DNA from 3 places in the Streptosporangium sp. 'caverna' genome. Region 3 is predicted to be linked to each of the others. Evidence: riboswitches for the same ligand, from Rfam matches in the RefSeq annotation. Region 3 holds a riboswitch; each other region holds the start of a gene.
What was found. A riboswitch is a leader RNA that binds a small molecule or an ion and turns the genes downstream of it on or off. The one in region 3 is predicted to bind cyclic di-AMP.
Positions count from the first base shown of each region.

Region 1 (4,395 bases), 5.5 Mb from region 3:
TCCGGAGACGTAGGCGTTGAGCGCCGTGGTCCGCCGGGAGGCGTCGGCGACGAGCACGTCCTCGACCGGCACGCCGTCCCTGGCAGCCATGGTGAGCAGGTCGTCGCGGAGCTGCCCGGCGGCCATCGGCCGGAAGTCGTTGAAGATCGGTTCGATCACCACCGGGTAGGCGAACGAGGCGAGCAGGGTCAGCACGAACGCGCCGATCGCCGCGGGGATCCACCAGCGCCGGAAGCGCCGTGCCAGCGCGACCACCGCGAGCACCATGATCGCGGTCAGCCCGGTGCTGACGCCGAGGTTCTTGATCCGGTCGGCCGTCCAGGTCGCCCAGGTCTGGGTGGACAGCCCGAAGGCGCGCAGGTGGGTCTCCGACCACATCCCCAGCGGCCAGCGCAGGATCGCCACCGCCACCGACAGCCCCAGGACGCCGAGCAGCACCCGCAGCCACCACGGTCCTCTCAGGCGGCCGAGCAGCCGTGCGCCCAGCGGGGTGCCCACCAGCACTCCCGCGACGACCAGGGTCAGGCCGAGCGACAGGTAGGAGGGCACGCTGACCAGTGCGTCGAAGGTCTCCGCGCGGGCGATCTGCTCCGGGAGGAAGTCGCGGGCCGGGTCGGGGACGACGGTCGGCGCCCCCGCGGCCAGCTCTCGCCAGGGTGTGGTGAACGCCACGATCGCCAGCGTGACCGCCCCGAGGGCGGCCAGCGCCCACCCCGCCGTCCGGAGTCCCGCGGGCGTGTCCGTCTTACTCAGCGTCATCCGAGTTCCCTCCGGAGGTAGTCGCGCCAGGCCCCGACGAGCGACGCCTCGGACAGGCCCAGGGTGCTCCCGACATCGCTACCGTAGAGCCTCACCAGCGCCTTCTCGCCATAGCGCTCGGCGATGAGACGGCAGGCGAGCCACGCCTCCTCGTAGGCCTGCGCCAGCCGCGGCGCTCCGGGGGCGAAGTCGCCGGGCCCGGGGAGACGGGCGGGCAGGATGCCGTCGCGCACCTCCAGCGCCAGCTCGGCGGCGACCGTGCGGACCGCGATCCCGGCGTCGCGGTAGCCCACGTAGTCGGCGAAGCCCTCCGACATCCACATCGGCACCCGGCCGCCCCGGGTCGCGCCGGTGGCCACGTGGGTGAGCTCGTGCGTGATCACCACGTCACGGCCGACCTCGCTGAGCCTCGCGTAGCCCGACGGCAGGACGATCACCCGATCCGAGGTCGCCAGGGCTGCCAGGCCGCCGGTGCCGCCGGCTCCCGCGAGCGCCGCGGCCTCGGCGTCCGTGGCGGGAAACAGGATCACCGCCCGGACCGGACCCCAGACCTCCTCGACGCCGCGGCGGGCGCGGTCGGCCCTGGAGGCCAGATCACGGAGACTTCCGTACGGGACGCCGTGGCCGATCACGAGGGAGCGCTCACCTCGCACGACGGTGGCCGCGCCGGGCCAGAGACCGCGCGTGTCCTGCGGAATCGGCCCACCTCCGGCGAGCGGAGCGGCGCTGATCAGCGCCAGCATCCCGGTGAGCACGGCGCGGCGCCCCTTCGGGACGGACATATGGATTGATGCTACTCGACGGGCATGGAGCGGCCCCGTCCATCCGCGCGGATGGACGGGGCCGTATCCCTGTATCCCTGGGCCTCTGATCCCTGGGCTAGCCGCCGGGACGGACCGCTCCGGTGAAGGAGGACTTGTAGTACCCCTCCAGCTTCACGATCCGGACCGTCTTGCCGCTGCTCGGCGAGTGGACCATCCTGCCCTTGCCGACGTACATGCCGACGTGGCCCTTCCCGCTGAAGAACATCAGGTCACCGGGGTGCAGGTTGCGCCACGAGACCTTCTTCCTGACAGCCCTGTACTGGCTGTACGTGATGCGGGGGAGCTTGACGCCTGCTTTCCGCCATGAGTACTGGACGAGCCCTGAGCAGTCGAACGCGCCGGGACCGGTGGCTCCCCACCGGTACGGGGCGCCGATCTGCTTCCTGGCCGTGGAGACGGCCTTCTTGGCCTTCACCTTCTGCTGTGCGACCTTGCTCAACCTGGCCTTCGCCGTGCTTCCGACCTGAGTCGAGGTCTTCGCCGTGCTCTTGACCTGAAGGGTGGTCGCGCTGTTCGCCGTCGCCTGTGCCGCCATGGGCCCCAACGTGACCGCTCCGGCTGAGGCGGTCATTGTGAGGGCGAACCCGCCGATGGAAAGGCGGAAAAGGCGCGACAAACGGGGGTTATGCAGGGTGGTAGACAGGATTTCTCCTTGGGACTTCCACTGATGCCTACCGGGTTAGCTGACGGATTCGGGCTGGGAAGATGCCCTACGGCGAAATGCGCCGATTCACCCCTGGCCACGCTTTTAAGGGCCCATTGGGTCCCCGGTTCCATGCCTCCTGGCTGCATGGATTCGGCAGGCCACCGCAGTGGGGTCGAACCCCGATGGGGAGAAGCGGTGGCCGGTTGGATTTCTATGAGAGACACCGGCCCTGGGGGCCGACATTCATCGCGACGGCATGGCTTGAACGTCGCGACGCCAGAAACTACCCCGGTCTTCAACGTTCGGCAAAGCAATCGTCATGTTCGAAGATCGAAGAGAGCTCTTCACCCTTCCAGACTCCCTGCATAAGGGCTATTTATGCTATTGAGATATGACTCTGGTCACATTCCATGAATCACCACGGCAAATGCTCTATTTCTGTCAGATACGTCACATCTGACTTGATCTTCAATATGATCTCCGTCACCGCGCACGATCTTTGTCGCCGCCTATGGTCATTCACTTCCGTGCAGGATCATTCACCGTCGCTCTCGCCGCGATCCTCACCGCTCCGACCGTGGACGGCGGATCACCGGAGGACTCCGCAAGCGATGGCCCAGACTCGGGACGAGCATGCGGAAACCGGCCGATAACGGCAGACGGAAACAGCCCCTCGCTTGGTGCGTTTCCGGCCGCCGACCCCGCATGCCAAGACCAAGCGGGCGCTTGGCGGCGGTTGTTATAACATGTACTGTTACATCCAGCGGAGATGGGGCGATGATGAGCGCGAACAGCAGGTTGACGATCGCCGCGCACATACTGGCGTGGATGGAGCTCGACCGGCGTGGCGGCCGCGAGGTCGTGACCTCGGAGCAGATCGCCGGCAGCGTGAACACCAATCCGGTGGTCATCAGGCGCTGCCTCGGAGATCTCCGCAAGGCCGGCTTCGTGGAGGCGCGGCGCGGCGCGGGAGCCGGATGGAGCCTGGTTCGCGATCCCGAGTCGATCAGCCTGTTCGACGTTCACCAGGCCGTCGAGCAGGGCCCCCTGTTCGGCATGCACCGCACTCCGCCGAACGAGGGCTGCCCGGTGGGCTACGGAATCCAGCCCGCGCTGCGGCGTGTGTACGGCGGACTCGAAGAAGCCGTGCGGCAACAGCTCGCCCAGACCTCGGTCGCCGACGTCCTCCGGGACGTGCTGGCCCAGCAGCGATGACAGACGCGCCCGGCCGGAGCCGAGGGTGTCGCGTCCCTTACCGGCAGGCCCTCACTCCCCGAGGTCGGAGTGGGACCTCGATGCCGTGAAGACCAGCGCGGGCGGAACGTTGAGCCAGACCGGGCCCATGGTGCCGACGGTGGCGAAGGTGCGGTTCAGGAGCCCGCGGAACTGCCTGAACCGCCTGGAGGGCATCGCGGACAGGGTGATGACGGTGCTGAACCTCCCGCCCAGAGCGAGCGCGGCCGACACCCCGTCCAGAATATGTTTCTGCCGCTGCTCGTCGAACAGGGTCCAGGGAAGCGAGGAGATGATCGCGTCGACCCGTGTCACCCCGGCCCGCCCCAGTAACTTCTCCAGGTCACCCGCGTCGTCAGCGATCACTTCCAACCAGGGGCGGCTGCGCCGCAGATGGCGGACCATGTCGTCGTTGAGTTCGACGGCGAGCTGCCGCCCGCCCGGCGGAAGCCGTTCGCGAATCGCGTCACTGATCACACCACCGCCCGCGCCGAGCTCGACGACCACGGCTCCATGAGTGACCGGGACGACCGACGCGGCCAGGCGGGCCACGGCCTTTGAGCTGGGCGCGATCGCCCCCAGTTCGAAGGGATTACGAATGATCGCGCCAAGGAAGGTGCGGGTGTCCCCGTTGGCAGGACGAGTTTCGGACGACATTCGCAGCTCATTCCCCCAGGTGAGAGCGTTATGCCAGGTTGACATGCTTAGGTAGGCCGATGTCCTCTGCCGCAGCGCGGTCACCTGGGCGCCCCTCCCCTCCAAGACAGGAAAAACGGTTTCAGAATCGCGCCCTCACCGGGCTGCGCTCCTCATCCGGCGCGCGGAAGTATTCGCGCTGCGAGAAGCCGTTCACACTCGCCACGATGTTGGCCGGGGTCATCTGGATCGCGTTGTTGTAGATGAGAGCGGCGTCGTTGTAGCACTGCCGGAAGT
Region 1 covers NZ_CP029711.1:2,682,755-2,687,149, reverse strand. Annotated here, with positions in the region: gene DKM19_RS11850 (M48 family metallopeptidase) at 1-759, opposite strand, end outside; gene DKM19_RS11845 (hypothetical protein) at 756-1,541, opposite strand; gene DKM19_RS11840 (C40 family peptidase) at 1,639-2,118, opposite strand; cyclic di-AMP (ydaO/yuaA leader) riboswitch at 2,237-2,395, opposite strand; gene DKM19_RS11835 (Rrf2 family transcriptional regulator) at 3,010-3,444, shown strand; gene DKM19_RS11830 (class I SAM-dependent methyltransferase) at 3,496-4,119, opposite strand; gene DKM19_RS11825 (LemA family protein) at 4,241-4,395, opposite strand, start outside.
Region 1: it holds a riboswitch for cyclic di-AMP, as region 3 does, so the genes downstream of both, DKM19_RS11840 (C40 family peptidase) here and DKM19_RS53125 (hypothetical protein) in region 3, are expected to answer to the same signal.

Region 2 (4,395 bases), 1.6 Mb from region 3:
CCGGACGCTCTCCCCGAGGGCGGACGCCAGGGCGCACTTCCCGAAGGACGCCGGGCCGCGCCTCCCGAGGGGCGCCAGGGCACGGTTCCCGAAGGGCATCGGGCCGCGCCTCCCGAGGAGGGCCGTCAGGGCACGATTCCCGAGGGAGGCGAGTCTCCTCCGGCGCGGTCCATACCCCCGGCCGACGACCCGCAGGCCGTACGAGAGCGCGGCCGGACCCCCGATGCCGTTCGCCGCACGACCGGTGGAGAGGCGGACGAGGCGTGAAGCTGTTGCGTCGCAAGAAGTCGGTGTCGCTGGACGACAGGCTGGCGGGGCTGGAACAGGCCGCGGACCTGGCCGACGGGAGGTTGGGCGCCGAAGCGGTCTCCGGAGCGCGTTCGGTGGTCTCCCGTGCCGGGGTACGGCGGAGCCTGTCGGTCGACCACACCGCGGTCGCGCTGGCCGGGGCCACGGGGAGCGGCAAGTCCTCGCTGTTCAACCTGCTGTCCGGCACCTCACTCGCCACGGTCGGGGTCACCCGCCCGACCACCTCGATCGCGCAGGCCGCGCTCTGGGAGGGGACGGGGGCGGGGTCGTTGCTCGACTGGCTGGAGATCCCCCGCCGCCACGAGGTGTCGGATGTCCCTCCCGCGATCGCGCCGCGGACGCGGAACGGCGGGCAGGTGGGGATCGCGTCTCGTCCGGCTACCGGGGAGGTGGTGGGCGCGATCGATCCGTCGGACGGGGAGGCGGCCGGGCTGATCCTGCTGGACCTGCCCGACCACGACTCGATCGAGCTGTCGCACCGCCTGGAGGTGGACAGGCTCGTCGAGCTGGTCGATCTGCTGGTGTGGGTGCTCGACCCCCAGAAATACGCCGACGGGGTCGTGCACGAGCGATACCTCCGGCCGCTGGCCCGGCATCGGGACGTGATGGTCGTCGTGCTCAACCAGATCGACCGGCTCTCCCCGGCCGCCGTGGAGCGGTGCCTGAAGGACCTGCGGAGGCTGCTCGACGACGACGGGCTGACGGGGGTGCCCGTGGTCGGGGTCTCCACGCGCACCGGGGCCGGTGTCTCCGAGCTGCGTTCCCTTCTCACCTCCCGGGTCTCCGACCGGCGGTCCTGGGCCACCCGCCTGGCCGCCGACGTCGGCACGGCCGCGGACGCGCTCGTCAGGGCGTCCAGCGGCATGGGCCCTGCCGATGAGCCGTCGCGGGAGATCGAGGGTGAACCGGCCGGCTCCGGCGCTGTCTCCGACTCCGGTTCTGGTTCTGGTCGTGGATCTGGCTCCGAGGCTGGAGCCGGTCGCGGTTCCGGGTCTGGAGCCGGTCGAGGTTCCGGTTCGGACGCGGAGACGCCGGTGAACCCGCCGGAGGTGTCCGTGGACCGTCTGGCCAGGCCGCTGACCGACGCGCTGTCGGAGGCGGCAGGGGTGCGGGTTGTCGTCGAGGCCGTGGCCAAGGCCCATCGCCATCGCTCGGTCGCGGCCACCGGCTGGCCGATCACCCGGTGGATCCGCCGGTTCCGCCCCGACCCGCTCCGCCGCCTCCACCTGGGCACCTCCCCGAATCCGCGCTCCGGCGAGGCCGTGGGACGCAGCTCCATGCCCGCCACGACCGTCGTCCAGCGTTCCCGCATGGACACCGCGATCCGGGAGGCCGCCGGGGCCGCCTCGGCGGGACTGCCCAGGCCGTGGGCGGTGGCCGTACGGCAGGCCGCGCGGTCACACGGAGACGAGCTGGAGGACGGTCTGGACCGGGCCGTGGCCGCCACCACGCTCGGAGTCTCCAGGCGGCCCAGATGGTGGCGGGCGGTCGGGCTGGCGCAGTGGCTGGTGCTCGCGGCCATGATCGCGGGCGGGGTATGGCTGCTCGGCCTGGTCGGAATGGACTATCTGCGGCTTCCGCAGCCGTTCCTGCCGACCGTGGGCGATCTGCCCTGGCCCACCTTCCTGCTGATCGGCGGCGTCCTCCTCGGGCTGGTGATCGCGTTGCTCTCCCGGGTGGCGGCCTGGCTCGGTGGCCGGCGCCGCGCGCGCAGAGCGGCCAAGGCGCTCCGCGCGAGCGTTGATCAGGTCGCCCGCGAGCTCGTGCTGGAACCCGTGGACGGGGAGCTGTCCAGATATCGCCGGTTCGTCGAGGCGATCACGGTGGCCCGGGACGGGGGCTGAACGGCCCGGGTTCCCGGCTTTCTGCCGCCGTGCCTGCGGTACCGGATTCACCACTCGACAAAAGGAGGTCGACCGCCCAGCTCGGAAAGCCGGCCGCGGCAGCGGTGGTCGGCATCAACATGTTCTCGTGACGGGAACGGGCGGTTCCCTGCCACGTCCGGCGCCCTTGACGGCGTCTCTGACCTGGTCGTACAGGACTCACACGTATCTGGTGACACGCTCGTATCTGGTGACACCCTTGGCCTCGGCATCTCAAGGCCGAATGGGGCTTTCCGAGGCCCCGAACCCACCTGCCAAAGGTAAAAGATTTGTTCATCAAAGGCCTATGCCGTAAGGGATTTCGTTAGGCCGACATGACGATGCCTTGCATCATTCGACTCTCATCGCTTACCTTCGGGATCTCGGGCATACGTATATCCAGCCAAGTTATGGCCTCAGCCAAATTGTGGCGCGGATAGTGCTCTGATCATTACCGAGACCGTGGTCTCGTCCCGCAGAGATTTCCGTCGCGGGATGAGCGCGGCTGCCGAGTCCGTGCGTTCACGGAGCCGGGGACCCAATCTTCTGGGGTGAATCGCGGCCCATTCCACATGGCGTCGTGTAGGGCACTTCCACGCCCGAACCCGTCAGCTAACCCGGTAGGCGGCATGGAAGCAAGGAGTTGATCCCCGCATGTCCAAATATCGTTTTCCCCGTCCCCTCATGTCCGCGATGGGTGCGACCGTTGTCGCCGGCGCGGTTCTCGCCGCCAGCCCTGCCCTGGCCTCCAGCCTTTCCGCGACGACCGTGAGCGGTGCCGTTCAGACTTCGGCCAGGGCGCTCACCGCGCCGGTCAACCTGGGGCAGACCGCCTCCCTCAGCGGGGCCCGCGCCGAGGTGTCGACCTACGGCCAGGATGTCTCCAATTACCAGGCGGACCATGACTGGGATGCCAGCCCGGCCAAATTCGGCATCGTCAAGGCCACCGAGGGACTGGATTTTCGCGACAAGGCATTTGCCCGGCACTGGAGCCAGCTGGCCAAGAAGGGCATCGTGCGCGGCGCCTATCACTTTGCTCATCCCGCCAACAACCCGATCGCCGAGGCTGACTTCTTCCTCGCGGTGGTGAACCAGCAGCCCGCCAAGCCCGGCGATCTGCTGGCACTGGATCTGGAGACCACCGACGGCAGGTCCGTCAGTGAGGTCAACGCCTGGGCCAAGGCCTGGCTTGCCCGTGTCCAGGCCAAGACCGGCGTCAAGCCGATGGTCTACAGCAGCTGGAACTTCGCCAACACCTACGGCGCAGGCCTGGCCCAGTATCCCCTCTGGGTGGCCTTCTACAGCGGTGGCATCGTCACCCCGCCCGCCGACTGGAAGTCCTGGGCCATTCACCAGTATTCCGAAACCCCCATCGACCAGGACATCTCCACGCTGACTCCCGATCAGCTGCGCGCCCTCGGCCGCCCCGCCTGAGGTGTCCGCCGCCACGACATCCTTCAGGCCCTCTCCTCGGGCCGGATCGAGAGGATCAGGTCCGCGACCTTTTCCGGGTGCTCGCGCTTGACCGTCCGAAGGTCGAAGCCGTTCCACAGGGACACCAGGTAGCAGCCGGAACGCGCCCCCACGGTCACCGTGGCGAACACCCATCCCGCGCCGCTGTGGACGATCAGCTCGGGGGCGTATCGCCTGCTCTCCCCCAGCGGATGGAGACCGCCGGTCCCGAGCAGCCTGAGGCCGATCGTGTGGGCGGCGTAGGCGCGAACTCCCCGGGCCTTCAACAGCCGCTGCACGACGGCCAGCGCCTTGTCATGCTGCTCCGCCGTCGCGTCGGTGACGGAGTCTTCACGGTCTTCCGTATCCCCGATGGGGAATGCTGTCATTACTCGCCCGAGTGCCACGTGGACCCCGCCCCTTCTGCCCTCCGCATTGCCCCGGTAAATAACGATTCGTCGTTAGTTAGGTCTCCGGCCGCTTCCGAGGAAATGCATACCTCTCTTCAGCGAAGAGTGCCGCACCACACCCATGTTCGGTAGGCGGTTCGTCACCACAATCGGCCTTCAATGATGATTGTGTGTTCTGTAGGACTGACGGGATGGCCGTGGGATCGCGTCGTTAAGGGCGCTGGGAGCCGACCGTCGTCACGGCGTCGGCGAACTCTTCGGGGCGTTCCAGGGGAGTGAAGTGGCCGGACCCGTCGAGTGGCCGCAGTTCGACATCGCTGAAGAAGGCCGCCAGCCGGTCGGACCAGTCACGGGAGAAGAGC
Region 2 covers NZ_CP029711.1:10,124,515-10,128,909, reverse strand. Annotated here, with positions in the region: gene DKM19_RS43745 (GTPase domain-containing protein) at 1-267, shown strand, start outside; gene DKM19_RS43740 (GTPase family protein) at 264-2,153, shown strand; cyclic di-AMP (ydaO/yuaA leader) riboswitch at 2,668-2,813, shown strand; gene DKM19_RS43735 (glycoside hydrolase family 25 protein) at 2,826-3,605, shown strand; gene DKM19_RS43730 (hypothetical protein) at 3,629-4,012, opposite strand; gene DKM19_RS43725 (alpha/beta fold hydrolase) at 4,245-4,395, opposite strand, start outside.
Region 2: it holds a riboswitch for cyclic di-AMP, as region 3 does, so the genes downstream of both, DKM19_RS43735 (glycoside hydrolase family 25 protein) here and DKM19_RS53125 (hypothetical protein) in region 3, are expected to answer to the same signal.

Region 3 (4,395 bases):
GAGTTCATGTCGTTCATCGGCATCTCGGTCGACCACGACACGGACACGAACTACTACCTCGACGCGACGCTGGCCTACCGCCGGGCCTGCCTCAACGCCATCGAATACCTCAAGAAGTGGGGCTACACGGGCGAGCAGGCCTACCTGCTTCTCGGTTCGGCGCCCATCGAGGGGCGGATCAGCGGGATCGTCGACATTCCCAACGCGTGCTGCTCCCTCTACCTGCCGACGGCGATATTCGACTTCGACGTGCGTCCGAACGCGGAGGGACCCGTCAGGAAGGACAGGGGGCAGTGCGCCGTGACGTCCTGATCGCCGCTGATCGCAGCTGACCGCCGCTGGTCGGCACTGGTCGGCACTGGTCGGCGCGGCGTGGGCCGGGGGTGACCGGTGCTCCTCCGACACCCCGCATCGAGGAGGCCCGCCGGGGCGGTGGTCGCCCCGGCGGGTGGGAGCGGTGGACGGCGGACAGACGGCGGACAGACGGCGGACACAGCTTTCTGACACCCCCGCCCCTCGTTCCATCCGGCGGTATACCGATAATTTTTGCCTGGCCCAGGGCAGAACTGTCCCTTGGGGCGCTTGACAGGCCAAAATTGATCCGTGGTCAGGATCGGATCGGTAGAGATGGACGAATGCGAGCGTGGGCAACTTCCGCCAGTGCTGGGTCAGCTGTTCGCCGACGGAGGTGACGGGCGGACGCTCTCGGTGGAGTTGCCGCCGGGGGATGTGGTCTGGCCCGACCCCGGTTACGCACAGCTGGCCATCCGTCGCCGTCCGGCGTTCTGGCTCAGTGACGAGGCGGTGCGGGGTGAGCTGTGGGCCGATCTCCGGGCACAGCATGAGCACTCGGGTCTGTGGCCGGTGCTGCTGGAGGACTCCATACAGCCGTGGTCGACGGGCCAGGTCGCTCCGGACACGGTGGTCGAGATCGATCACTACCACACGGCGGCGTTCATGGCCGAGGTGTGGGCGGACTGGATCGCGAGGGCCCATATCGACCAGCTGGAGCTGCTGGACCCGTTCGGTCCCGAGTGCCCGGGTCCGGCCCCGTCGGGCAAGCTCGCCGCCGACCCCGGCGTGGTCGCCGACTGGTACGCCGGGCTCGTGGCCGAGCGCAGGACCCCTCTCGGGCTGATCGCGGCCGACCGGGGGGCCGACGCGCTGGCCGTCATGGGGTGGCAGGGCGCCCTGAACCACAACGAGTGGATGGTCCCGCTCGCCGCCGTGGTGCGGAGCTGGGAGGACAGATTCGGGGCACGGGTGGTCGGCATGGGATTCAACACCCTGGACCTGAGCATCGCCGCGCCCCCGGTGACCTCGGAACACGCCCTGCACGTCGCCGCCGAACACTGGACGTTCTGTCCCGACAGCATCACCCAGGGCGCCGGGACGCTGATCGACTACGCGGAGCAGATCAAGGGCAGGAACGCCTGGTCCTTCTGGTGGGACTGACCGGGTGACGCGTTGCCCGCCTGACCACTCGCGCGGGCGGTGCGGGAGGCCGTCGAGGAGACCCGGCCGCCTCGGGCCGGGCCTCCTCGGGGTTTTTCGGAGGCCCGAGATTTTTCAGCGGCTCGAGGTTTTCAGAGGCGCTGCCAGAGGGCGGGGACGTTGGACGGCTCCCAGCCGGTCAGCGAGGTGTGCGACTGGAGGCAGCGGTAGGTGGCCCCGGAGTAGGTCACCAGCGCTCCGGTGGCGTAGGAGACGCCCGCGCGCCAGGCCTGCGCCGAACCCGGGGGAGTCGGGGTGGGCGTGGGGGTCGGGGTGGGCTTCGGGGTGACGGGGGGAGTCGGGGTGGGGGTGACCGTCGGGGTCGGGCTGGGGGAGACGGCGCCGCCGAAGGTCACGTCGGAGCAGGTGTAGAAGGCCTCCGGGCTGTCGGAGCGCTGCCAGATCGAGTAGATGAGATGGCGCCCGCTCTTGCCCGATGGGAGTTGGCCCTGCATGACGTAGGCGCCGTTGACCAGGCCCGGGTTGGTGACCTTGAGGAACGGCGTGGTCTCCAGGTCCGACCACTTCAGCGGCTGGGCGGGGTTGTAGCCGTTCTTGGTGACGTACACCTCGAAGGTGCCCGGGTGGGGCGCGGTGGCCTTGTACCGGAAGGTGTAGGCGCCGCCCGCGGGGAGCGCGGTCGAGGGCCAGTCGGTGCGGGCCGCGTCGAACCCCCGATACTTGGCGCGCCCGGCGCTGCACAGTGTGCCGTCGGGGATGATCGTACGGTGCCGGCCGGCGGCGTCACCGATGTTGATCTCGTTCCAGTCGTAGAGCGGCTGGGTGCCGCCGGTCGTGACCGCGGCCTTGCACGCGGCGGTGTCGGGACTCTCCGGTCCCTCCAGGAAGCACGCGTAGACCCGGCTGACCGGGGATTCCATCGAACCATGGGCTTGCGCGGAAGTGATCAGCACCGTCGAGAGAAGGGCCGGCGCACTGGCGGCCGCGGCGATCAAAGCGATCTTACGCTTGTTCATCAGACTGTCTCCCCCGGGGGTGGAAAGGAAGAAATCGCACTTCAAGGCGATGATCGTCGGTCAACTATTAGGTAACTTTACTAATAGTTTCACCGAAGTTAACGCCCGCGAGCAAGATGGTCAAGGTCTGCCCGGTAAGGGTTCCTTGACGATTGCAGGTAGATCTTCTGGGGCTTTCGTGGCTTTTGCTTTGCTTTGTCCGTTTGGGTCGGTAGTGTCCCATTTACCGGTTGGCGACCTGCCCTTCATCGGAAGGAGCGGCCAGCCGCGTCGAATCCCAAGGTCAGTAGGGCCTCGGGAGCCGGGGGCCCACTTCTTGGGGTGAATCCGCCGCGAACGTGCGGCGGTAGGGCAACTCCACCGCCCGAACCCGTCAGCTAACCCGGTAGACGAGATGGAGAGGAGATCCCTATGGATCACCGCGTCATGTTCGTACCGGTGCATCTTCCGTTCGTGTCGATCGTCTAGCACCTCCGCCGCACCTGATAGCGGTGTCCTCCCGCACGTGCTCCGCGTAGCGCCCGGTTGATCCGGCTACGTCCTCCCGTTCTGTGAGCGCGTCTCCGCCAGTGCCTCCTCCCCGTGTGTCGCACGCGGCTGCCCCATTCCCTCGCGAAAGAGGCTCTTCCATGCGTTTCTCCCTCAGTCCGCATAAGAACCGTCTCGCCGCTGCCACCCTCCTTGGCGCGAGCATCCTGACCTCCGCCGGTGTCGCCTCGGCGCTCCCTGCCTCCGCGTACTGCGCGGACGCGATCCCCACCTCGGCATCCCCCGCCGTGGCGGGTCTCGCACCGGCGAGCCTCGACGTACCGGCGGGCCTCAGCGCACCGACGGGCCTCAAGGCGTCGAGCCCCACCCCCAAGCCCGATTCCGACGTCCCCCTCCTCAAGGGTTCGACCAAGGCCTCCTACTTCTGGGACGACGCCTCCGGCCGCGCCGGGGACACCGGCCTGCCCGCGAGCGGCAAGCCGATGCAGAAGGGCATGATCGCCAGCCCGAGCTGGCCGCTGTTCACCGAGGGCTACATCATCTACAAGGGCAAGAAGGCCCCCTTTTTCGTCGGCGACCGCGGCCCCGGCACGCCCTCCAGCAGCGGAATCATGATCGACATCGACGCCAAGACCTTCGCCGACCTGACCGGCGGCACGTTCAACTCCAACACGCTCGCCGTGGAGGGCAACGGAGGCCTGGGCCACATCGACGTCCAGTACGTGGTCACCAAGTGGGGCGACGGCGTGGGCAAGAAGAACTACCCCATGGCGTTCTCCACCGGCGCGTGGAGCCGCAAGGACAACAACCCCGCCACGCCCCCGAAGGTCGACGTCGTCAACGACTGACCAGCGGCCCAACCGGGCCGGGCGCCTACGACGCCGGACTCCCGCTCTTGTCCTCGTTTCTACCGAATGACATTCTGTTCCGCAGGATCGGCAGGACATTCGCGGGACCCAGCACGGTAGGAGTGCCATGACTCAGCGCGCCTCGGCGAACGGCATCGAGATCGCTTACGACACCTTCGGCTCCCCCCGGGGCCGCCCGCTTCTCCTGGTCATGGGACTCGGCTCCCAGATGATCCACTGGGACGAGGAGTTCTGCGGGGTCCTCGCCGACGCGGGACACCATGTCGTACGGTTCGACAATCGCGACGTCGGTGAGAGCACCCATCTCCACGACGCGGGCACCCCCGTTTTCGGCGAGAACATGCAGGCCCCCTACCTGCTGGACGACATGGCCGACGACGCCGCGGGGCTGCTGGACGCGCTCGGCTGGGAGTCGGCCCACGTGGTCGGCGCCTCGATGGGCGGCATGATCGCTCAGTTGCTGGCGATCCGCCACCCGAACCGGGTGCACAGCCTCACCTCGATCATGTCCACTCCGAGCCCGGAGGCCGCCCGGCCCACCCAGGCGGCGATGGCGGCGCTCATGG
Region 3 covers NZ_CP029711.1:8,556,889-8,561,283, reverse strand. Annotated here, with positions in the region: gene fmdA (formamidase) at 1-312, shown strand, start outside; gene DKM19_RS36915 (DUF4253 domain-containing protein) at 628-1,455, shown strand; gene DKM19_RS52825 (lytic polysaccharide monooxygenase) at 1,587-2,471, opposite strand; cyclic di-AMP (ydaO/yuaA leader) riboswitch at 2,730-2,878, shown strand; gene DKM19_RS53125 (hypothetical protein) at 3,101-3,808, shown strand; gene DKM19_RS36900 (alpha/beta fold hydrolase) at 3,936-4,395, shown strand, end outside.